Regions from separate parts of the Paenibacillus sp. FSL E2-8871 genome, predicted to be linked through region 2. Evidence: riboswitches for the same ligand, from Rfam matches in the RefSeq annotation. Region 2 holds a riboswitch; each other region holds the start of a gene.
The links. Region 2 has a riboswitch for cyclic di-AMP ahead of NYE25_RS16135 (TrkH family potassium uptake protein). Riboswitches for the same ligand answer to the same signal wherever they lie in the genome.
Positions count from the first base shown of each region.

Region 1: it holds a riboswitch for cyclic di-AMP, as region 2 does, so the genes downstream of both, NYE25_RS16565 (alpha/beta fold hydrolase) here and NYE25_RS16135 (TrkH family potassium uptake protein) in region 2, are expected to answer to the same signal.
Region 3: it holds a riboswitch for cyclic di-AMP, as region 2 does, so the genes downstream of both, NYE25_RS21575 (C40 family peptidase) here and NYE25_RS16135 (TrkH family potassium uptake protein) in region 2, are expected to answer to the same signal.
Region 4: it holds a riboswitch for cyclic di-AMP, as region 2 does, so the genes downstream of both, NYE25_RS23685 (hypothetical protein) here and NYE25_RS16135 (TrkH family potassium uptake protein) in region 2, are expected to answer to the same signal.

Region 1 covers NZ_JBBOBV010000001.1:3,653,449-3,659,491, reverse strand. The annotation lists gene NYE25_RS16590 (carbohydrate ABC transporter permease) at 1-186, shown strand, start outside; gene NYE25_RS16585 (glycoside hydrolase family 43 protein) at 234-1,766, shown strand; gene NYE25_RS16580 (endo-1,4-beta-xylanase) at 1,795-2,814, shown strand; gene NYE25_RS16575 (Nif3-like dinuclear metal center hexameric protein) at 2,926-3,720, shown strand; gene NYE25_RS16570 (hypothetical protein) at 3,806-3,979, shown strand; cyclic di-AMP (ydaO/yuaA leader) riboswitch at 4,201-4,385, shown strand; gene NYE25_RS16565 (alpha/beta fold hydrolase) at 4,492-5,301, shown strand; gene selD (selenide, water dikinase SelD) at 5,458-6,043, shown strand, end outside.
Region 2 covers NZ_JBBOBV010000001.1:3,547,238-3,553,280, reverse strand. The annotation lists gene uvrC (excinuclease ABC subunit UvrC) at 1-1,810, shown strand, start outside; gene NYE25_RS16140 (CPBP family intramembrane glutamic endopeptidase) at 1,917-3,602, opposite strand; cyclic di-AMP (ydaO/yuaA leader) riboswitch at 3,918-4,099, shown strand; gene NYE25_RS16135 (TrkH family potassium uptake protein) at 4,234-5,529, shown strand; gene NYE25_RS16130 (potassium channel family protein) at 5,543-6,043, shown strand, end outside.
Region 3 covers NZ_JBBOBV010000001.1:4,743,546-4,749,588, reverse strand. The annotation lists gene NYE25_RS21590 (M1 family metallopeptidase) at 1-282, shown strand, start outside; gene NYE25_RS21585 (hypothetical protein) at 294-1,124, shown strand; cyclic di-AMP (ydaO/yuaA leader) riboswitch at 1,339-1,477, shown strand; gene NYE25_RS21580 (C40 family peptidase) at 1,531-1,959, shown strand; cyclic di-AMP (ydaO/yuaA leader) riboswitch at 2,319-2,460, shown strand; gene NYE25_RS21575 (C40 family peptidase) at 2,466-2,957, shown strand; gene NYE25_RS21570 (GNAT family N-acetyltransferase) at 3,213-3,698, shown strand; gene NYE25_RS21565 (c-type cytochrome) at 3,826-4,182, shown strand; gene NYE25_RS21560 (4a-hydroxytetrahydrobiopterin dehydratase) at 4,274-4,561, opposite strand; gene NYE25_RS21555 (hypothetical protein) at 4,790-5,083, opposite strand; gene motA (flagellar motor stator protein MotA) at 5,290-6,043, shown strand, end outside.
Region 4 covers NZ_JBBOBV010000001.1:5,231,727-5,237,769, reverse strand. The annotation lists gene kdpA (potassium-transporting ATPase subunit KdpA) at 1-1,051, opposite strand, end outside; gene kdpF (K(+)-transporting ATPase subunit F) at 1,064-1,141, opposite strand; gene NYE25_RS23685 (hypothetical protein) at 1,268-1,684, opposite strand; cyclic di-AMP (ydaO/yuaA leader) riboswitch at 1,875-2,064, opposite strand; cyclic di-AMP (ydaO/yuaA leader) riboswitch at 2,485-2,650, shown strand; gene NYE25_RS23680 (hypothetical protein) at 2,784-3,275, shown strand; gene NYE25_RS23675 (hypothetical protein) at 3,292-3,801, shown strand; gene NYE25_RS23670 (hypothetical protein) at 3,841-4,293, shown strand; gene NYE25_RS23665 (hypothetical protein) at 4,445-4,636, opposite strand; gene NYE25_RS23660 (ABC transporter permease) at 4,671-5,960, opposite strand; gene NYE25_RS23655 (ABC transporter ATP-binding protein) at 5,953-6,043, opposite strand, start outside.

The DNA of each region.
Region 1 (6,043 bases), 110 kb from region 2:
GCGAACAGTAGCGCAAGTGTAGCTAACGGGGCAGGGGTAACTGCGGAGTCAGCGGGGTCATTGGTAACTCCAAAGTCCATTCGTGCAGCCGTTACTATCGTTGCTTCGGTTCCGATTCTGCTAGTCTATCCATTCATGCAAAAGTACTTTGTAGTTGGAATGAACGTAGGAAGCGTGAAGGAATAAGCAGCTTACAATCACTATTAAGGAATAGGAAGGTTGTTTGTTAAACTATGACCCAATCTCCAATCACATACACAAATCCAATACTTCCAGGCTTTTATCCAGATCCTAGTATTACACGGGCTGGAGACGACTTCTATTTGGTTTGCAGCTCCTTTGAATATTTCCCTGGGGTACCTATCTTTCACAGCCAGGACTTAATTCATTGGACACAAATTGGTCATGTGCTCAATCGTGAAAGTCAGCTAGATACACGTAAGAGCAAAAGCTCTGGAGGTATATTTGCACCAACTATCCGGTATCATGAAGGAACGTTTTACATGATAACGACCGAAATACACGGGAAGGGGAATTTCTATGTTACGGCTACGGACCCAGCGGGTCCGTGGTCAGATCCAATCATTATTCCTTACGGAGGCATTGACCCTTCTCTAATGTTTGATGAGGACGGAAAGGTATATGTAACTACCCAGCAGGGGGCAGAGTATGACTCCCACGCCATTCAATATGAGATTGATATTGCTACGGGCGCAGCTTTAACAGAACCAGTTGTCATCTGGACTGGTGATGGTGGACCTTGGACGGAAGGACCACATTTGTACAAAATTAACGGAATGTACTATATCATGTCTGCTTCAGGCGGTACGGCGAAGGAACATCGTGAGATCATTGGTCGAAGTTCCTCGCCGTATGGGCCATTTGAGCGATTGCCTCATCCGATATTAACGCACAGAGGTACCGACAGTCCTATTCAGTATTTAGGACATGCCGATTTGATTGAAGATCGAAACGGTGATTGGTGGGCCGTATTCCTTGGAGTACGACTAGTAGGTTCTAAATATACAGTGCTAGGAAGAGAGACCTTCCTTGCCCCTGTAACGTGGAATGAAGACGGATGGCCGATGATTGATAATAACGAAGATATCGTAGGACTGGATATGAAGGTTCCGCGTGTACCGGGTCAATCACCAAAGCCTGCGCTAAGCGGAAGGTATGACTTTGAAGACGATGTATTACCATTCGCAATGACCTTTCTTCGTAATCCCGCTGAGGCAAGCTGGTCTCTAAATGAACGCCCGGGATGGTTATCTCTTCGGGGTCAATCTAAGGGTCTCAGTGATATAGGACAGGTGTCATTTATAGGAAGAAGACAACAGTATACTTCAGCAGAATGGAGTACATTACTGGATTTTAACCCTACCGTGGACGGTGAAGAGGCAGGGCTTTGTGCCAGATTGGACGAGGATGCACATTATGAGATTGGCTTGGTGCAAAAAGATGGCCACAGAGTCATTGCAGCACAATTAACTATTGATGGAATAACCCGTGTAGAAGCAGAAGTACCAACTACAGCTGAGCGAATTTATCTGAAAATACAGGCGGAGCTTACCGAATACACCTTATTGTTCTCCTTGGAAGGGCAGGAATGGAATAAGCTATCTACAGCGGCAGCATACCCAATATCCCCACAGGCCGTAAAAGGAAATGGATTTACAGGTGTTCTTATCGGTTTATACGCGACAGGTCATGGTAAAGTAGCTGAGGTACCTGCCCACTTTGATTGGTTCGATTATCGGTCATAATGAATAGCGTTTGTTAGGAGGGAAATTGTTGAGACAAGCTAGTGATTTTACAGAGCCTGCACTAAAGACAGTATTCGCAGAGGATTTCAAGATTGGCGCAGCCGTCAACCCATTAACTATCCAATCACAGAAGCATTTGCTTGCTTATCATTTCAACAGTATTACCGCTGAGAACGAGATGAAATTTGAAAGTCTGCATCCACTTGAGGACACTTATAACTTTAGGGCAGCAGACCAGCTGGTTGCCTTCGCCAGGGAACATCATATGGCGATGCGCGGACATACCTTGATTTGGCACAACCAGACAACGGACTGGCTGTTTGAGGATAAGGGCGGAGGACCTGTAAGCAAAGAGATTCTGCTTGCACGAGTTAAATCACATATTCAGACCGTTGTAGGACGTTATAAGGAAGAAATTTATGCTTGGGATGTTGTAAACGAGGTAATCGCTGATGAGGGAGAAGAACTTCTTCGCCAGTCGAAGTGGCTCGACATTGTGGGCCCAGACTTTATCGCCAAAGCGTTTGAATTCGCGCATGAAGCCGATCCAAAGGCTTTGTTGTTCTACAATGACTATAATGAATCCCATCCATTAAAGCGTGACAAAATCTATAAACTGGTGAAGTCGCTATTGGAACAAGGCGTGCCGATCCATGGCGTCGGATTGCAGGCACACTGGAATTTATACGATCCTAGTCTAGATGATATTCGTACAGCGATCGAAAAATATGCATCCTTAGGACTTCAGCTCCAACTGACAGAGCTGGATGTATCCATGTTCCGTTTCGATGATAGACGAATGGACTTAAAGGCAGTACCTGCTGATCTGCTCGAGCTTCAAGCAGATCGATATGAAGCGATGTTCGCACTACTGAGAGAATACCGGGACGTGATTAGTTCGGTCACGTTCTGGGGAGCAGCGGATGACTATACCTGGCTGGATGATTTCCCTGTTCGTGGGCGGAAGAACTGGCCGTTCCTATTCGATGAAGGGCATAAGCCTAAGCCAGCTTTCCATCGAATTATCACCTCTGCCACGAAATTATAGAGTGGACAAGCTGCTCAAATAATGAACTGTGAACCCGTCCTTATATCGATTAAGGGCGGGTTATTTATACGTTGATAGATTAGTAGAGTAGATCTCAAAGGGCGGATTAAAGTGAGCGTGACAATTAGAACGATTCTGGAAGATTTAATAGGAGCTATGGAACAGATAGATAGGACTGTGGATACTCTTAAGCCGGGGAATCCAGAAATGGTGATTACAGGGATGGTTACGGCATTTTGCGCTACGCAATATGTTGTGGAACGAACGATTGCTATGAACGCCAATTTGTTGATCACACATGAAGGTGTGTTTTACAGTCATCATGAGACGAGCAAGTGGTTAAAGGATGACCCTGTGTCTCGCGCGAAACGGAGTTTGATTGAGCGTTCTGAACTGGCTATTTTTCGTTATCATGATTATTGGCATCGGCATCAACCGGATGGGATCATGGTGGGCTTGCTACGAGAGCTTGAATGGTCAGCCTATGTGGTTGAGCAGCAATCCACTGCTACAATCCTATCGATTCCAGCTATGACGGTAAGTGAAGCGGCTCTGTATATAAAAAGAAAGCTAGGCATCTCCTATGTACGTGCTGCCGGAGACCTATCCCAGATATGCAGACATGTGGGGATATTAGTAGGTTACAGAGGAGGTGGGACGATGGCTATTCCTCTTTTTAATCAGCACAATCTTGATTTAATTATTGCTGGCGAGGGCCCCGAATGGGAAACTCCAGAATATGTGAGGGATGCTGTCCACCAAGGCAGATTAAAAGCGCTGATTATGTTAGGTCATGCGGAAAGTGAAGCTCCAGGAATGAAATATTTAGCTGAAGTTCTGGCACAGAAATACCCAATGATTCCTACTTATTTTATTGCTGAACAACCGGTCTATCAGCTGGTTTAATTTCGTATAAACCGAAATGAAGAATAAATTTGCATATTATGGAGAAAATGATTGGAAACCAGGTCACTGAGAAAGGAGTGTTTCAATGGAAATTCCTTTGGAGGCTGATGAAGTGTTAAGTCGTATCAAAAAGCTTCAAACCGATGGAAGCTCGATCAGCAAAAAACAAGTGAAGCAAAGCGATCCTGATCTTATGAGAAGTGCGCTGTTCTTTTTTCCGAGCTGGGAGCATGCATTGAAAAACGCCGATCTGTTGTAGCCATATGATTGTATAACGAAGCCGAGTGGTTCAGGGATTGATCTCTGATGGCCGCTCGGCTTTTTTTAGATATATTGAGTAAACAAGAGCAAAAGAAAGAGAAAACGAAGTGTATGCTTAATATGAAATGAAAAGCATGGCTTTCAACATTATTTTGCCCACGGCTCAACTTTACAAGAAACCTTACACGGAGTATGATTCATCACATAACTGACAATTACATAAGAAGTCCGCTTAATTTCCGTTAAGGAAAGCGGGGGAACCAACAACTGGGAACCAGTGTAACAATCGGTACTAGTTATGGGGTGAATCCTGTTCCAGGTGCATAAATGCATCCATGCAGGTAGGGCAACTCTCACTGCCCGAATCCGACAGCTAACCTCGTAAGCGTATGGAGAGAGGATGAATGGCGTATTTGATGATGAATAGCCACAGAGAATCCCTCTGTGGTTTTTTGCTGCGTTAAAAAGCAGATATAGTTGTAGAACCTATCTATGAAAGAGGTGTTAACTTTGCCTATTGCTAAACTGAATGGAACTTCGCTCTATTACGAAATCAATGGAACAGGGACTCCGGTTGTGTTTATCCATGGACATGGATTAACACATAGTATGTTCAAGCCACAATTGGAGTATTTTTCTGATAAATATAAAGTGATTCTGTGTGATTTACGGGGGAATGGCAAATCAGGTGAACTACTGCAGGCCCCAAATGAGATTATTGAAACCCAATGTCTAGATATAATTATGCTATTGAATGATTTGGGTATTCGTGAGGCTGTTTTTGTTGGGAGTGCCTATGGGGGGCTCGTCGTTCAACATATTGCGAAACAATATCCAGAGCGAGTAAAAGCGATTGTTGTCGCGGATAGCTTTTGTAGAAGTCAGGCGTCAACGATAATCGGTAAAATCCAGCTTATGGCTGCTTATTGTAGTTGGTTAATGTATTACGCTCCAAGTGAGCTTGTACTGCCTTCGATTCGTATGATGTACCGGGAACGCTGGAATCTGGCTTATAACGAGATTAGAAGAGGACTTCTCGATAAACGTCCACGGGAATTGTATCGGCAAAGGCTGGCTACGAGCCATGTGGATTACACTAGATGCTTAAAGTCTTTTAAGCGTCCCGCCTTATGTATTGTAGGTGACTTTAGTGAATTTGGAGTTAATTGTATGAAGGATATGGTGTCTCAGCTGCCACATGCTCAGTTAGTGATCATCCCTAACGCATTAGATCCTAGTAATCTGTGTCAGCCGGAGAAATTTAATGCTATACTTCAGCGGTTTTTGGAGAAACAGCAGGAAACTCAGCAGATTAGTTGATCTTAGTGGTAAGTGAGAAATGAGGGGCGTCCCATAGCCGGGGAGTATGTACTGGCTACGGGGCGTTCTTCTGTATGTCTGTATTTTGTACAATGCTGTCTACTGATGTAAGATTAAAGATATTCGAGATTAACTATCTAAAGGAGCTGAGTCATGATGTCTCAAGCCGAAACCATAAAATTGACCTCATTATCTTCAAAAGGGGGCTGCGGCTGCAAAATCGGTCCCGCCGATCTCATGCAGGTTATTCGCAGTCTACCACCAACCGTTCCTAATCCGGATCTACTTGTAGGTCTGGATACCAGTGATGACGCTGGGGTATATCGATTAAGTGATGATCTTGCGTTAGTGCAAACTGTTGATTTTTTCACGCCGATCGTGGATGACCCTTATTCCTTTGGGCAAATTGCAGCAGCTAATGCGTTAAGTGATATTTATGCTATGGGCGGCAAGCCGCTTACAGTGCTTAATATTGTGGCCTTCCCTATTTCTGTTTTGGACAAAAGCATTCTCGGTGACATTTTGCGCGGTGCAGCAGATAAAGTGCAGGAAGCAGGAGCAACGCTTGTGGGCGGACATTCCATCGACGATAAAGAGCCTAAATTTGGATTGGCCGTTACGGGCCTTGTGCATCCGGACAAAGTAAGAACGAATGCAGGTGCGCAGGTAGGAGACAAGCTGATTTTGACTAAACCTATCGGTGTGGGCATCTTAACGACTTCTATTAAAAAGGATCAGCTAT
Region 2 (6,043 bases):
TAATGGTAAAACTCAGCGGCTTGTCGCTAACATTGCTGATTTCGAATATATTGTTACGTCCAGTAACATGGAAGCGCTCATTCTCGAGTGCAATCTGATTAAGAAGCATATGCCGCGTTATAACGTACTTCTGAAGGACGATAAGACATTTCCTTATATCAAAATAACGAATGAAACTCACCCTCGGCTTGAAGTCACACGCCGGGTGATTAAAGATAAAGCAAAATATTTCGGCCCTTATCCTAATGGTTATGCTGCACAGCAAACGAAAAAGCTCCTCGATCGTATGTATCCGCTCCGTAAATGTGGCGTAATGCCAAAGGAAGTCTGTCTTTACTATCACATGGGCCAATGCTTGGCGCCGTGTGAGAAGGAAGTGCAGAAATCCGAGTATGAGCAGATTACGCAAGATATCGCTGCTTTTCTGAGCGGAGGTCATGATGCGGTTAAGAAGGATCTACAGCAGAAGATGCAGGAAGCTGCTGAGGAATTATATTTTGAACGGGCGAAGGAACTGCGGGATCAGATTATCCATATTGATGCATTGATGGAGAAACAAAAGATTAACACCACAGATACTAAGGATCGTGACGTATTTGGTTATGCGGTAGACAAGGGATGGATGTGTGTACAGATTCTGTACATGAGACAAGGGAAGATGATTCAGCGCCACTCCTCTGTCTTTCCGTTCTATGGGGAAGCCTACAGTGACTTTATGTCTTATGTGACGCAGTATTACAGTGATAATCCTGCTCTGCCGCAGGAGATTCTTTTGCCGGATGTGCTTGACGAGGAAGCAGTGGTTGATAAAGAAGCTAAACCGGCGATTGTCATTGCTGCTCCAGCAGAAGAAGATCTACAAAAGGGGGAAGATACCCCCGAATCGCCTGAAGAAGTTGAGGCACGTGAAATGGCCGCTGCGGAAGCATCAGCAGCAGGTGTCGTTGATGCTGCAGGTGGCGCCTCTATTCTACAGGAGTGGCTCGGCACCAAAGTGCTAGTGCCACAGCGTGGCCTCAAGAAGCAGATGGTCGGTATGGCCTGCCAAAATGCTACAGTCGCAATCGATGAGAAGTTCCGGCTTATTGAACGAGATGAAGTACGTACCTCTGGTGCTGCAATGAGCTTAGGCGAGAGCTTGGGGCTCGAACGCTTAAGCCGGATCGAGGCGTTCGATAACTCGAATATTCAAGGGACTAATCCGGTTTCTGCGATGGTTGTCTTCATTGATGGCAAGCCCGCACGAAAAGAGTATCGTAAATATAAGGTTCGTACGGTGGTGGGTGCGGATGATTATGGAACGATGCGCGAGGTCATCCGGCGACGGTATGAACGGGTGCTGAAAGAGAACCTGCCGATACCAGATCTTATCGTAGTCGATGGTGGTAAAGGGCAGATATCCTCAGCTATTGATATTCTGGAGAACGAGCTGGGGTTATTCATTCCGGTCTGTGGTCTCGTTAAGGATGATAAGCATAAGACGGCTCAGCTTTTGGTTGGAGATCCGCCAGAACCTGTCGCTTTGGCTCGGGATAGTCAGGAATTTTATCTGTTGCAACGGATTCAGGATGAGGTGCATAGGTTCGCCATCACCTTCCACCGTGAACAACGTGGGAAGTCCATGGTTACTTCTAAACTGGACTCCATACCAGGTATAGGCGAGAAGCGGCGCAAGGCGCTGCTTAAGCATTTCGGATCACTAAAGAAAATTAAAGAAGCCTCCATAGAGGATTTTAAATCACTTTCTATTGGCGAAAAGCTGGCTAGTCAAATTCTTGAGGCGCTCAAGGATGAAGAGCCAGCGACATAGGCATTCGAAATACTGGAATGATGTATACGTAAATATAAAAAAGGTGTCACAGCAGTTTTCTGCTGTGACACCTTTTTTTATTATAGGTTATCCACCCGTTACTTCTTTAAATTACAGATGTAGGTTCAACCGGCTTAGGTTCTGATTTTTGCGGTGGATTAAACCGATAGACGATGTAGGCGACTATGAACGGCATGATAATCGCGAAGATACCAGCCCCTACATTCACGCTTTCCTTCATAAAGATCAGCGTAGCGCCCATCAGAATACTGTCAAACACGACGTGACTGAACATGACGGCAATAAAGCCGTAACGAAGGAATATATAGCTAAAGAGCAAACCGATCACGGTCAGCTCAATAGGACGGGAACTGATGGGGTAGATCGGATACAGCGTATGGCCAAACGCCCAAACCAGCGTGGTGATCAGGCAAGCAATGAACGTGCTTCGGAATACTTTTTTCAACATAGGAATTCCGAAAAAACGATAAATGGCTTCCTCGGATAAACCAGCGAGCCATGCAACGATGGGCAGCAGCCAAGCATATCTCATATTGTAAGGAGATTGAGTAGCGTCAGTAGTGGACCAGTTCTGCAAGGTAAGTGATAATACGATGAACATAAGGGTCTGCACCCCTAGCAGCACGAATGCCCAGACGTATCCAGCCCGGATACTATCCAGAACATATTTTCCATAGCCAGGCTCTTTAGCACGAGGCCATGGGTTCATCCCCTCTTCTTTTTTCCATAGGCCGTCCCCTCCAACTAAAGAAAAATAGAGCAGGGAGGACATTAGGAGGCTATATAAGGCATAAATGATGAACATTATGACGGAAGTTATCTGAGCCTCGAGTCCTTCGCCTGAGGATTCAGGGAGCATATTATAGGTGCTGATCATCATGATTACAAAATAAGCTGAGCTTAGGAATATTCCACGCTTAAAGGAGGTATGTTCTCTTCTAAGTATGCTGTAGATGAGTGCCAGAATTCCTAAAGCTAAAGTAGGCAAACCGTAGCCGAATAAAGTAAACTTTTCCGCGAGAGAGGTCTGGTCCTTTACATAGGAGGTATGCCAGGCTGGAGCGGTGAATCCTGCTTTAAAGCTGGATACCTGTTCGCCAGTGAAATCGAAATAATAGTGTAGTAAGGATTCGCCGATCTGAACGGAACGATCTGTATACACGAGCCCGTAGTTTCCCGTATTCGATTCAATTTGCAGCTTGGCGGGATTTACATCCCATTCCTGAAGCCAGGGACGGGCAAGACTTTCTTTTTGTGCAAGTGATAAGGTAGTACCCTTGTCCTCTTCTTTTGCACTGGTGGATACATTGTTTGGTAATCCGGTACCTGATCCTTCTGCACCTTGTGTGAAAGCGACAACTGCACCAGTATACATATTGAGGTCAACAGAGATCAGTGGCTCTTGTTCCGCTGAAGGACTAAGTGTTACACGAAAGATGTCAAAAGGATATCGTTGATCCAATTTCTTTTTTGTATAGTCCTCCAAAAGCTTCTCGCGGGACATATAACCATAAAAGGAAGAGTCCGTATCGTACAGTACATTCCACTGATCGGTTGGTGCTTTGGTGTAGTTCAGCTTTTGTTCTGCGAATGATATGGCTTTGTCGCGGGCTTCCGCCTTGCTGATGACAGTAGTATCTTCCCCGGCAGGGCTATTTAGCACCGAGGGAGCAATTTGAAACATAATAAATAGAATAAGACCGATAATGCCCGAGATGATGAGCCTCTTGGAGAGGGCACGTTGCTGTAAGGGCTGGCCAACGGGATTCATGTAACGCCTCCTTGTAAACTGACAATGTTATGTTCCATTATAGTATTAGTGCCATGATAGTTACAAAAATCATCGTATATTCTTTTTATGGGTAATAGAGATATTATAGAATAGGTAGCTGAATATATACCATGAATTTAAGGTGATTATTTCTTCATTTTTCATGAAAATCGATGCAATTGCAGGGAAAACACGGAAAAGTGATGAGAAAAGGCTCTCCTTATGGTACATTCTCTCCAAACCGCATTTTTCATTTGATTCACCATTAATTGTGTCTTTGTGATTTATCGAAATAACATATATAATTTGTATGCAATTGTATAATAGCCGAATTTCAGATGAAAACGGGGGAACCATAAGAAGTAATGAAAAGATGATTATACGCCATAGGCGTTGTCTTTATTCATCAGGGGTGAATTTCGTTCTAGGAACGAATAGGGCAGCCTGCACAGTCCGAATCCGTCAGCTAACCTCGTAGGCTAATTTTCTGCAGGAACCAAGGGTAGCATTGGTTTTCCAGTGCTTTTTTTGTTGGAATTTTTTAAATTAAGATAAGAGGGTGAGCGTAGTGGCTTCACAGTTTCGCAGGGTTTCTGAATCAAAGTTCCTGAAGCTCTCTCCGCCTCAGATTATGGTGCTTGGTTTTGCATCGATCATTCTGATTGGAGCCTTGCTCCTTATGCTTCCCATTTCGAGTACCAACGGGAATGCTGTGAGTTTTATTGATGCGTTGTTTACTGCAACATCGGCAACCTGTGTGACAGGACTTGTGGTGCTAGATACCGGGACGACATTCACAATTTTTGGGAAAACCGTGATTATGATGCTTATCCAGGTCGGCGGCTTAGGGTTTATGACAATGGCCACCTTATTTGCCATGATGATGAAACGCAAAATTTCTTTGCGGGACAGACTGATCCTGCAGGAAGCAATGAACCAAGGCTCAATGGAGGGGATTGTTCGACTGATCCGGAGGGTACTTATTTATTCTTTGGTCATCGAAGGCTGTGCAGCGGTGCTTCTGTCCATACGCTGGGCATTTGATATGCCGCTGGGAAAGGCCATTTATTTTGGAATATTTCATGCGGTGTCCATGTTTAATAATGCTGGATTTGATATTTTCGGGGATTTCCGGAGTTTAACCGATTATGTATATGACCCGCTTGTGAATATCGTGGTGATGTTTCTGATTGTCTCCGGCGGTATTGGTTTTATTGTCATGTCCGATCTGGTGGAGTTTCGTGTCAAACGTAAATTATCTTTGCATAGCAAAGTGGTCCTCTCTACCACTTCAGGGCTTATTCTTATCGGTGCTTTGGTTATTTTTATTTTTGAATTTACGAATCAGCGCACATTGGGTAATCTAAATTTCGGCGGCAAAATATTATCGGCATTCTTTCAGTCCGTATCGCCCCGAACCGCCGGTGCTAACACGGTGGATATTGCCGGACTGCGGCAAGCCTCACAGTTCTTTATGGTTATTCTTATGTTTATTGGTGCATCACCGGGTTCGACGGGTGGCGGGATCAAGACAACAACGTTTACGATTATGATTGGTGCGGTAATAGCTATGCTACGCGGACGTGAAGATGTTGTACTGTTCCGTTATCGATTGGCGCAGGAGCGTATCTATAAGGCGTTGACATTAACTTTACTGGCTTTACTATTGGTCCTCTCTGTGTCGATGTTACTGTCCACAACAGAGGATAGTAATTTCTTAGCGATATTATTTGAGACAACCTCTGCCTTTGCAACGGTAGGACTAAGCATGGGGCTGACACCTGAGCTGTCTATCATCGGCAAGATTCTGATCTGTCTGACCATGTTCGCGGGTCGGCTAGGTCCATTAACATTAGTGTATGCGCTTGGACCAAAACAGGGTAAACCATTGTATAAGCACCCAGAAGGTAAAATAATTATTGGATAGGAGTTAATCCGAGATGAAAGCACAGCAATTTGTAGTAATCGGCTTAGGTCGCTTCGGTTCAAGTCTCGCGCTTGAGCTGATGGAAATGGGCTACGAGGTGCTCGGGATCGATCACCATGAAGAGCGCGTAGAGGAAATGAGTGATCACCTGACGCATGCGGTAGTGGCTGATGCTACAGATGAGGGGATTATGCGTTCGCTTGGTGTACGGAACTTCGATTGTGGGATTATAGCGATCGGCGACAATATGGAACGAAGTATTCTGGCGGCGATTTTGTTAAAAGAGATTGGAGTCAAGCAAGTGGTAGCCAAGGCGATCTCGATCCTTCATGGTCGTGCGTTGTCCAGGCTGGGCGTGGACCGGGTTATTTTTCCGGAGCGGGATATGGGCATTCGTGTAGCACATCAGCTCGTGACACCCAATTTGCTGGATTATATTGAACTGTCCAAGGATTATAAAATTGTCGAGCTAACCGTTCCGTCTTGCATGAACGGGAAAAGCTTGTCAGATTTA
Region 3 (6,043 bases), 1.2 Mb from region 2:
AACAAAGGGAGCCATTACGTTGACGTTCCCATTAAATTCACATTCGCCGATGGCTCTGCTACAGAGCGGGTCTGGAGCGGTGAAGGAGCAGAGACTACCTTCCAATTGTTAAGCGATAAGCTTCTGCTCTCTGCTGAGGTTGATCCTGAGCATACCATTCTGTTAGAAAACAAACATCTTAATAACTTCAGACTGGCGGAAATAGAGCCCAAAACGCTCTCCCGCTGGACATTAAGTGTAACTAAACTAGTTGAAACCGTGCTCGGAACTCTTGTCTGGTGAGGTGAATGATTGTGAGAACATCGATAACCCGCGGCTGGCAAAGCATGAAGGAGCAATTTTATATTCTGATTCTGCTCTTCATCTACCGACTGCTCTGGGGCTACTTTATGTACGGCTTCATCCGGTCTGCTATCGTTCCAATTCTACTGCGTTATCCAGATAAAGACGCTGGAGGCAGCGGAATGGGCAGACTACTCTATTATGTCGAAGGGCAGTTCAGCTTGAACACAGATCCTGCGATACGTACTTGGTTATGGATGTTCCTAGGGCTTGTTGTCTTACGACTGCTACTCTCCCCCTTCATAAGGGCAGGATTACTGCATGAACTCCATCAGGAGCGAAAAGGAGAGCGTGGCCTGTTCTTTTTTCCAGGTATGAAGCTTTATGGATTTCCAGTGTTTATCTTCAGTCTAATCGAATGGGCGCTGGCTCTACTTCCGTTATACTGGCTTGCTCCAAAAATGTACGGGCTATTCTTGTCCTCCTTTCTGAACTACTCTTTGTTACTTCATCTAGTTCCATACGTATTGGCATGGCTTATATACATCTTTATCGTGCGCCTGTTCCTTCTATATATGCAGTTTGGTTATACCAGCGGCACGGGGATGTTCTCCTCCTTATTCGTTTGCTTGAAGTCGCTGATTCCGGCAATAGGAATTTCAATCATACTTGGTGCAGCAGGCCTGATCCTTTTGCTAGTGTGCGGACTAACGGGTATCTTCTGTCCTGGCCTACCAGCGCTTCTTATTCGTCAACTTTCATCACTGCCCTCAACACTCTTCAAAATGTGGGGAATTTCGGCTCAATATCATCTATGGCACAGTAAAGCATTTCCACAATAATTTGAAACATTACAGAACATAATATAAGAGTCCCGGTTCCTGAATCAGGAGTTGGGACTCTTTCGCGTTATAGACAAATTATGAGGATTTGCAAAATCGTAAAGACTTTGTTACAATAAGTCCTGTTCCATTGGTAACAAGTTTGTAATCATTTGAAACGATTTCTACATAACTTCATGTATTTGTCGTAGTCATGTCGATAAGTCACTATCTGGTGCATAAAACGCCGAATTCCTTGCACCGGGAAGTGGGGGAACCATATTTTGGGTGAATTGATCTCGCTTTGCAGTGATCATAGGGGAACCTTCTACCGAATCCTTAAGCTAACCTCACAGGCATTGGAAGGGGTACAATTTTTTTGAAGAATTTAAGAAAAGCATGCGTCGCTGCGGCGCTAGGACTTGTGATGGCGTTCTCTATTGGTGGAGGAAGTGCCTTTGCAGATTCTAAGATGGACAGTGTTATTTCAAAGACAATTGGAGTTGCCTATAAAACCGGAGGCACTAGCACTGCCGGGTTTGACTGTTCTGGATTTACTACGTATGTATTCAAGAAGGTGGGTCTTTCTTTGCCCCGTACTTCAAAAGCTCAATATAATGTCGGAACTCCTGTAGCCAAAAGTAAATTACGTTCAGGTGACCTAGTTTTCTTTAACACATTGGGCAACGGCGTATCCCATGTCGGCATTTATGTTGGAAACGGAAAATTCGCACAATCATCATCTTCATATGGCGTGACCATCACTTCACTTAGCCAGTCCTACTGGGCCAATCGCTACGTTGGTGCTAAAAGAGTAATGAGTACTTCCTCATATCAAGCTATAGCCTACGATTAATACTTCCCCACAACTATAACCTCACAATTACATTATATAGACCTGGGTTTGATTATTGACTTAATCGAATCCAGGTTTTCTTTTGCCTTATTATATTCTTTACACCTCTAGAACGGACTTTAAACACTTTTATTTGATAAAAATTTCAATAAATATAAAAATTAGTTTAATATTATCGCTTACATATGCATTTTGTCTTTAAAAAAACGAATTTTTCTGCATGATTATGTTAAAAACGATTGCCAAGCGGCACTCTGTTTGTTACAATAACTGCAGTAAGATTTTAGTAACATTTTTGTAATCATTAAGTTGTTATTTACAAAGGTTTTGTCATGTATTGATTACAAGCTATTCCTAATCAACAGTATCAGCCGAGTTTCCTAACTATTAGGAAAACGGGGGAACCAACTTTGGGTGAATTGACCTCCATTTTTAGAGGGGTCATAGGGGACCTTCAACCGAACCCTTAAGCTAACCTCGTAGGCATCCGGAAGGGGTATAAACTTTTGAAGAAGAAGCTAGCAGCAGCAGTACTTAGCTTTTCCATTATTTTCACCATCGGAGCAGGAAGCGCTTTCGCGGATTCCAAAATGGATAAAGTGATCGACAAGACCATCGGAACTAAGTACGTATCCGGCGGCATCTCCACAAATGGATTTGATTGCTCCGGATTTACAATGTATGTATTTGATAAAATTGGTATAAACCTACCACACCAATCAGGTTCCCAGTATCAAATGGGCACTGCTATCTCCCAAGATGATTTAAGATCTGGAGATCTTGTATTCTTCAATACAAGTGGTAAGGGTGTCTCCCATGTCGGTATTTATGTCGGTGAAGGCAAGTTTGCACACGCATCTTCCTCACGCGGTGTAACGATTAGCTCCCTGAGTGATAGCTACTACGTGAAACGCTACATCGGTGCTAAACGAATTATGAGCACGGATGCTTATCATTCTGTTGCTTCTGAGACAGAAGATAATGATGATGTTCAATAAGTAAATCGTACATAGGCTCTTTTCCAAGATGTTGATTCTTGGGGAAGAGCTTGTTTTTTGTCTTATTTAGTATTTACCCCTCTCAGAATTTGTAAAACAATAATCCTCATAAATTTCTGAGTCGACCATGCCTCTTTTTGTATATAATTAGTTACAAGCATAAACGCCTTCGATGTCCTTATAAGGACCATAAGTATTTTAAGCTAGAAATATAAGACATTTAAAGTTCCCCCGTGAAAGGAGGTCCTTGACCTTATGATAAATCCCTCTGTTACTTTTCATGTAGCGCCTATGGAGACCAGTCACGCGGAAGAGATTTGCAACTGGGATTACACTGCCCCTTATAATATTTACGGCTGGATGCCGTGGGAGCAAATGCAGGCTCTTGGAATCGAGTTCGGTGACCCTCAGCTACGGAATGAGCAATATGTCTCCATCTTAAATGGGCAAGGGATTTTGTGTGGATTCGCGCAGTTGTTTCCATTGGAAGGTGTTGTTCGCTTGGGGATTGGTATGCGCCCTGATCTATGCGGTCAAGGTCTAGGAAAAATATTCATGGATGCAATCGTGCAAGCAGCCTTAATTCGTTATCCTGAGCGTGAGATTGATCTAGAGGTATTGACCTGGAACCAGCGGGCAATCCGAACTTACCAAAAGTGTGGATTTACGATTACCGATACGTATGAGCGCCTAACCCCCACAGGAAACAAACCTTTTTATTGCATGGTCTATGATAAATAATATTAAATTCCATATTTTTCAATGATTTGATGGCATTATCGTTCATTTTTTTGTCACAAACCCTATGATAACGCTTCACCTTGAGCTATAATGTAGGGAGCAGCTTACATAGAAGGGACGAACTGGGATGCAGAAATGGATCATGAGCGGTTTGTTTTTTGCCGCCTGTGCCTTTGCGGTAGTACTTATGTTTACACTTCCAGGTAAAGAAGAGGTAGCTGAACAGAATAAGCCGACGATGCCGGAAGTCCAATTGGATGCGGCAAAGGCCGAAGCAACCGTGAAAGCCAGCTGTATCACCTGTCACGGCGATCAGCTTCAAGGTGGAGTTGGACCCAGTCTTCAAAATGAAGGCGGTCAGCATGATGCTGAAGAAATCTACAGTATCGTCACTAAAGGACGAGGTCAAATGCCTTCCTTTAAAGAAAAGCTAGCCCCTGAGGAGATTGCAAACGTCGCCCTCTGGCTCTCAGAGAAAAAGTAACAGTAACTACTACCTAAGCAACTAAAAACGCCCGTGCCAGAAGATAGTTCACTATCTGCGCACGGGCGTTTATTTATGAGTTTAGGTGACACTAACGATTTTTCTCAAAGGCTTCATTAAATTCATGTGCCTCTCGAATATCTAGAGCTGTAATACCGTCTTCCTCATTTGATTTCAGTCGTAAAGTCACTGTCTTATAATCAATCGTAATATGTGGATGGTGATCAAAGGCTTCTGAAATGGTGGCTACTTCATCAACGAAAGCAATACCCTTCATATATTGGCTGAACATATATTTTCGCACCATGGTATTCTCTTCCAGCTTCCAACCTTCCAGCTTGCTGATCTGCTCACGCAGTTCTTCTTCGGTAAATAACAATTCGTTTCCTCCCTTACTAAAAATTGCAGTAAAATCCGCAGGTACCTTTACTCGTCTTATTCGTTAAACAAAACATCCCTTAGCTTCTGAGGTCCAAGGGATGTGCCAGGATAAAGGCAATATTTTCGATTAAATGTATTCAAGAATCCCAGCGATTATAACTCGGCTACACCAATTTTAACACGGGCTACTAACTACGGGCAAATTACGCCCCGCGGCCCCTTCTTCTTAAATCAAAACAACAGAGGCTAAATCCTCTTCTCCGACTAAAATATTAATGCGGTGCGTGTCCTTATCGTAGATGATAACGCCGCTCCCCACCTCAATCATAGGTTCATTACCCAGCGCGAAGAAAAGATCCTCAGCCAGTGCCTCCCATACCTCCATCTTGGATTCCTGCGGCAATTCTTGCCACTCTTCCGGATCCATTTCAAAAAATAAGTACCCATCGGAAATTCTTCCGACAGCCTCAGTCAAATCCGTTAGGATTTCACCGTAATCTCTACCATGCTTTACACCCACATGTATCACTCCGTTTTCTCCACAGATGAATAATTACTTACCTTATCCATTATAGCCGAAAAAATGACTTCACAAAAAACGGAATGATGTCGATAAATAAGAATATACGTTATTCGGTTTCGAACAGAGTGCCTTGCCGCTGTTTCAAGGATGATATACGCGGCTTTGTCGGAACACATCTTATAATCTCATGGACGAGGTGCATAATGGAAATTTCAACAATACTCGGTTTAATTTTTGGTCTAGTTGCAGTAATTTGGGGTATGATCCTCAAGCACGCTCCTCTTCACGCTTTAGCCACACCCGCTGCTTACGTTATTATCTTAGTGGGGACGGCGGCCTCCATCTTTATGGCCTTTCCAATCTCGGAGGTCAAAAAGATTCCAAGTCTGTTTAAAATAATTTTTGTCAAAAAGAAATTAATCAGTAAATCCGAATTAATTACTATGTTCATGGAATGGGCTTCTATTACACGGCGTGAAGGTCTACTGGCTCTTGAGTCTAAAGTCGATGAAATAGAAGATAACTTCCTCAGAAACGGCATGCGGATGATTATTGATGGGAATGATCAGGACTTTGTCCGCGATGTTCTCATGGAGGACATCCACGCCACAGAGGATAGACATAAAGCAGGCGCACTCATTTTCACACAAGCAGGTATGTATGCTCCTACACTTGGCGTGCTCGGGGCTGTTATCGGACTTATCGCCGCTCTGGCTGATATGAGTGATATGAACAAATTGGCTGCAGCAATCGGGGCGGCCTTCATCGCAACACTACTCGGTATCTTTACAGGTTACGTATTATGGCATCCTATTGCCAATAAGCTAAAACGACTTTCCAAACGTGAAATTGAAGTTCGAATGATGATGGTCGAAGGTCTTTTGTCCATACAATCCGGTGTATCCACTATTGCCATCAATCAGAAGCTTGCTGTCTTCCTGACACCTTCGGAACGAG
Region 4 (6,043 bases), 1.7 Mb from region 2:
GCATATTGTTAACACTACCTGTCGTAGCTGCGGTTGTTACTGAAGTAAACAAGGAAGACTGCGGTATGCCGAAGCGCACCTCTTTACCTTCCATGCTACCTTGTGAAGATTCGATTCCTAGTGCATTGATCGCCGGATTACCTTTTGATTCAGCATAGAAGTTTAGGCTTAATAGCAGAACAAACAAGGTCATCATTGCGGTAAAAATTACCCAGCCCTGACGTTTGTTCTTGGCAAACAATCCGTACATATAAGGGAGCGAAGCTGGCAGCATCCACATAGAGAGAATCTCCAGAACGTTCGTAAGTGGATTAGGGTTCTCAAAAGGATGGGATGAATTGGCCCCGAAGAAGCCGCCACCATTCGTGCCCAGATGTTTGATCGATTCCAAAGAAGCTACTGGACCGATAGCAATTTGTTGTGTTTGGCCCTCTAGTGTAGTGACTTCAAGTGATGGCTTGAGCGTTTGTGGCACATGCAGTCCTACCAACACCAATGAAACTAACAAAGCTAGCGGAATGAACACACGAATATGTGCTTTGACGAAATCCTCGAAGAAGTTCCCGACTGATTTCCGTCCCGTGATTCCTCTGACAAAGGCAACCGCAACAGAAAATCCGCTCGCTGCAGATGTGAACATCATCATCGTGATGACAGCCATTTGTGAAAAATACGAAAGCCCCGTCTCCCCGCTATAATGCTGCAGGTTCGTATTGGTCATAAAGCTGATCACTGTATTGAATGAAAGCGTCTGTTCCAAATCCGTAATTCCATTCGGGTTTAACGGCAATCCCCGCTGCAATCTAAGAACAATGTAACTGAAAGTAACCAATACGATATTTGTTAACACAAAGCTGAGCGCATACTTCTTCCAAGACATTCCGTCCCGTTTTTTCAGGCCAATCAGCTTATAAATTCCTTTTTCCATGCCTCCAAACCATCGATCCGTACGGTTCGGTTCATTAGAAAATACATAATATAAATACGTGCCCATCGGCTTAACCAGCAAGATAAGAATTACGATTACAGCAACTATTTGCAAAATGCCCATGAATGCCCCTCCTTAAAATTTCTCCGGATGAATCAATGCGTAAACCAGATATACAAACAACAGTAGGGTAACAGCGATTACTAGAATCACAACTTATCCCTCCCTGTATCCTCAACTACACCTGCGCACCAGCGCATAAATCCATAAAACAACCCGTAAATTACAGCTAACGAAGCCACCATATACAGATCCATCATATCTCCCGCACTCCTTCTTTTATCCTTGATGAGGTGATTTATCGATTAGAAAATCAGCATCACCACTGTGAGAATAGATTACATAACTTGCACCAAGCCTTTTATAGACCAATCTAGGATTTATTGAGCTTGTGATTACAAAAATCGGCTGTGTCGTCCAGGTGCGGCACATCTGAATGTAGCGGCAGCATAACGTAAAGCTGCTCTCGAACAGATATACCCGTCCTACCGGGAACGGCGGGCGAAACCAAGTATTCTGATGGCGGGTATCAACTAGAACGACTTGTTCAATCCCCATCTCTTCGAGTAGGGCCTTCTCAGGCAAGTTGTTGGTCAATCCGGCCATCTTAATGCCTCTGAATTTTAGAAGCTTAATAAAATGTTCGCCTGCCTTCGTTGGCGCACATACCAGTACATATTCATTCTGATCTGTCATCTCTTATTCTCCTCAAATGCTTTGCTTGTAAGATCAGAGCTTGATCACCCTGATCTTGAAAGAAAAGCTACCGCTAATGATGAATATAACGACCTCTTCGTGAGGTTTTCCATAAATGCTTTGCTTAAAAAAGCACAGCAAAAAGCCACAAAGGATTCTCCTCTGTGGCTCGCTAGCGGTCACATTGCACTCATCCTCTCTCCATACGCTTACGAGGTTAGCTGTCGGATTCGGGCGGTGAGAGTCGCCCTACCTGTATAGATGCGAGCTCACTCGCATCTTCTACAGGATTCACCCCATAACCGGCTTCCGACTCTCACATCGTCTGCCGATTGTTGGTTCCCCCGCTTTCCTTATCGGAAATTAAGCGGATCAAATATTCGATTGTTGTTGAAACAGGAGTAATCATACCCTTATGCAGGAAGAATTGTAAAACCTGATTGATGCCAAAATAATGCAAATTAAAAACTATTTTCGCGTTGGATAGCGCTTACTTGATATCCAATCTCTCTATATCTCTTGTTTACTCGAGTTTTAATCCATTAGCGAAAAGCGGGCATACCATGTGATTTTATTCACCACAAATGTAGATATCTCAAAAAATCGCCTTTATAGGTAAGAAAACAAGAAGTCGAGATTAAGCGAGGAAGAAGCCCGATAACTCGCAATAAATACCTATTTGGTTCCCTTTTCCGTCGTAGTAGGCAGGATTTGGTTTAAATCGCGCTCAAAAGAACACTTTCTGTTTTTACAGAAACACCTTGAAAAGAGTATGATTCGGGTTGAATCTATTTCACAAAATACATTCAACGCTGAGTTCCTGTATTTGCAGGGAACGGGGGAACCATCAGGCCACATGGCCTACTTGGGGTGAATCCGAAGGAGACTGTTCAAGTCTCACATAGGTAGGGCGACTCTCACCGTCCGAATCCGACAGCTAACCTCGTAAGCGTAAAGAGAGAGACCCTTGATCCGCCACGCTTTGGCACAGGTGTGTGTATACCTGTATTCCAAAACCGCAGCAGAGGTCCTCCTCTTGCTGCGGTTTTTGCGTTACCTGATTCTATAAGGTGATAGCATGCTGGACGGGGTGAAAGGAATGAAACACTATTATTGGGGAACTCAGCAAGGGCTACTTGAGCCGATAAGTCTAAATTATGTTTGCTTTGGAGCGTTGTGGTTCGAAGAGGATCATCACAGAACTATTGTCGGCTATGCTTTTGGTCAGAAGCAGATTGAATCACTTCGCCATTTCAGCAGCCCATCTACCTGTGAATACTGTATGGACCGAACAATTATATACGAAATATATAAAAGTATCCGAGAAAAGCAACAGCTGCAGGATTGGTCAGCACACCAACGTTTTCCGTGGCTCACCGCTTTTAAGGAACCGTGGAAAGATGTTGCAGCCGGTTGGTACGTAATGAGATCCCGCAACACCTTTCCCTTACATTTATCCGTTATACGCAAACAGAAATTCCGACTATGGCTAGAGCATGCCGCAGTCTGTGAGAATGAAGCTGAAATGCTCGCCTGTATAGAGAAGGTTAATGACATTCACCATGTAGATCTTAAGCTTTTGGAAACCTAAGGAGGAGAAAACTGTCATGGACCAGCGAAGACTATCTCGCATAGAAGTATTCGTCTTTGATTCACCTGAGCCTATTCATTATGGAATGGAGGCTGATCAAGGCAGCCGTTATGGCATCCTGAAACTTACCTGTAAAGGAGGTAGCAGCTGGGGGGCATGTCTTATCTCTGCCAATACCAAAACTTTCGACCTTATTAAATGGAGTTCTTTTCTCAGAATGATATACCATTGCCGGCTAGAGGAAGCGATAGATAAAGTACGTACCCATGGTTCAGAGTGGGATCAGACTCAGTTTGAGCTAGTGCAAGGTGCTTTACTGGATTTAAGAGCCAAGCTGCAGGGTAAATCCTTGGCAGGGCACATTGAGCAAGGTCGTCTCTATAGAGCTGTCGCTGGTGGGAGAGATTCCAAAGGAGGGCGGCTATATTATAAACCATCCAGTGTTGCGCTTCAAAAACATAGTTATCCAGAACCTGATACCGCCGAGCTTATCAACAAATCCATTTCTTACTTTTCTATATTATAGGTTTATCCCATAAACAATTCTGAAAGGATCGTGTTTATCATGCCTGACCCCTTACCTGCCGAATCCCCCCGTAGAACTATATTTGCAGAGTGTGTTCAAAAGTGTACGAATGATATCTATATGCTCAGTTACATGTTGTTACAACAATCAGCAGAAGCTGAGAAGGTTACTATCCGTACTTTTAAAGAGCTTCATAAAATATTCCGTCAAAAAAGCTTCGACAGCCAGCTATTCTCTATCGAAGCTTACCGCTCTTGTATCCGACAATGCGCCGATTATTACGCACGCCGGTCTCTTCTGTCTGCCAAGACATTGCCTTGGGAGGAACAGCTTATAAAAACGATGTGGTATGGCCTAAAGCTATCTTTACCTCAAATAAGCATCATTCTGCAAAAGAGTGTTCCTGTACTAAAAGCACAGCTTAGGCGTGTGCGGGAGCAACTGACTGCTCAAGAGGATTTGCTGCCTAGTGGTAATCTATCCGTTGTCTAATCCCTCAAAAGGAAAGACATTTGAGTGTACGGAGCATATATTGGACTCAGGAGTCCTGGAGTCCGCAACTATCTTCCAAATAACTTTTACGATACGTACACAAAAAATAAAAAAGCCACGGCATCTGCCGCGGCTTCCTTATTTCCTACTATTACGCTTTACTCTTACGCGCCTTACCGTACATCCACAATCCCGCAATCATCCCCACCATGGCAATCCCAGTCAATACACCCTGAGTGAAATCCATTAAAGCGGACCCATTGGTCGAGAGCATTCTACTAACCGTAGCCAGAGATACCGAACTCATTAAAAGCATCATATTGTATTGTTCACTTTTAGTCATGATTACCACTCCTTAAAAGTTTATATGAAGCCACTTAGATCTTGTAAGCCTTCATCGCTTTTCTGATCTCTTTAATACTTGGACGTTTGCCGTACATCAATACGCCTGTGCGATAGATCTTGGCAGCCAACCAGCCAAAGATGAACGTGGTAACAAGCAGGATGGCTAATGATACAATAACTTGCCAGATCGCTACTTCACCAACACCAATTCGGAGCAGCATGGTCAATGGAGAGGTGAAAGGCACATAACTCGCTACCTTAACCAGCAGAGTATCCGCATTAGAGATACTGAACAGTGGAACATAGAAGGCTACGAAGCCTAACATCATAATCGGCATAACCGCTTGGCCAAGATCCTCTGTACGGCTGACAATCGAACCTACAGCTGCATACATCAAGGCATAGAGGAAATAACCTAGTACATAAAGAACAATTCCATAAAGCAACAAGTTAATATTAAGCTGGCCTAAATCCAGGTCTAAATCTTTCAAAATCGTTGCATTATGCGGAAGCTTAAGATTGACAACTACCGCTGCGATAATGACGCCAATTTGTAATAATCCTACTAAGAAGACACCGATAACTTTACCGAACATTTGCGCTAAAGGTGAGGCACTTGTAATCAGAATCTCCATGATCCGTGAGCTCTTCTCTGAAGTAATCTCAGCCGCGATCATATTACCGGTCATCATGATAGACATGAAGAACAGCATAAGCATGGCGTATACAATGACGTAATTAATAGCTGGAGCGGATTCCTGCGACGCATCCTTATCTCCCGCAGTCCCATCAGGGTTGAGCTGCTGAGTAGCGATCTGTACCGGTGTTGACATAGCAGCAATCTGCTCCTGCGTCAGCTTGTCGCCAACGACGAACTGGGTGTTGGCCTGCTGAAGGGCATTTTGGAGATAGATTTGTACATCGCCCTTCAATTCACCATTCTCACTATAATAAGTAACGGGTGGAAGTCCTTCACCAGTCGGTTCTGCAAAAGTAACATACCCTTCTACAGTCCCTTCATCTAAAGCTTTCTTTAGCTCCGCATCATCGGCAGAAGTATACTGCACAACTTTTGCCTGCGGCATTCCCTCAGGTGAAGTATAGGCCTTCAACAACTCTGCCACCTGATTTCCTTCTTCCGCGATCACAGCAATTTGAGTCTCTGCGTTTGTTGTAGAATCACCCTTAAACTGATCGATGATGTACGGAAGATTCATCCCAATACTGAGCAGCAACACTAGAATTAACGTAGTAATCATGAATGATTTCGTTCTTACTTTATTTTTAAAGGTAAAGCCAATAATTGTCCCCATCTTATTCATGAGATTCACCCACCGCTCTGATAAAGATTTGATTTAACGTTGGTTCCTTAATTTCAAAATGCTCCACTTCACCCTGCGCCATC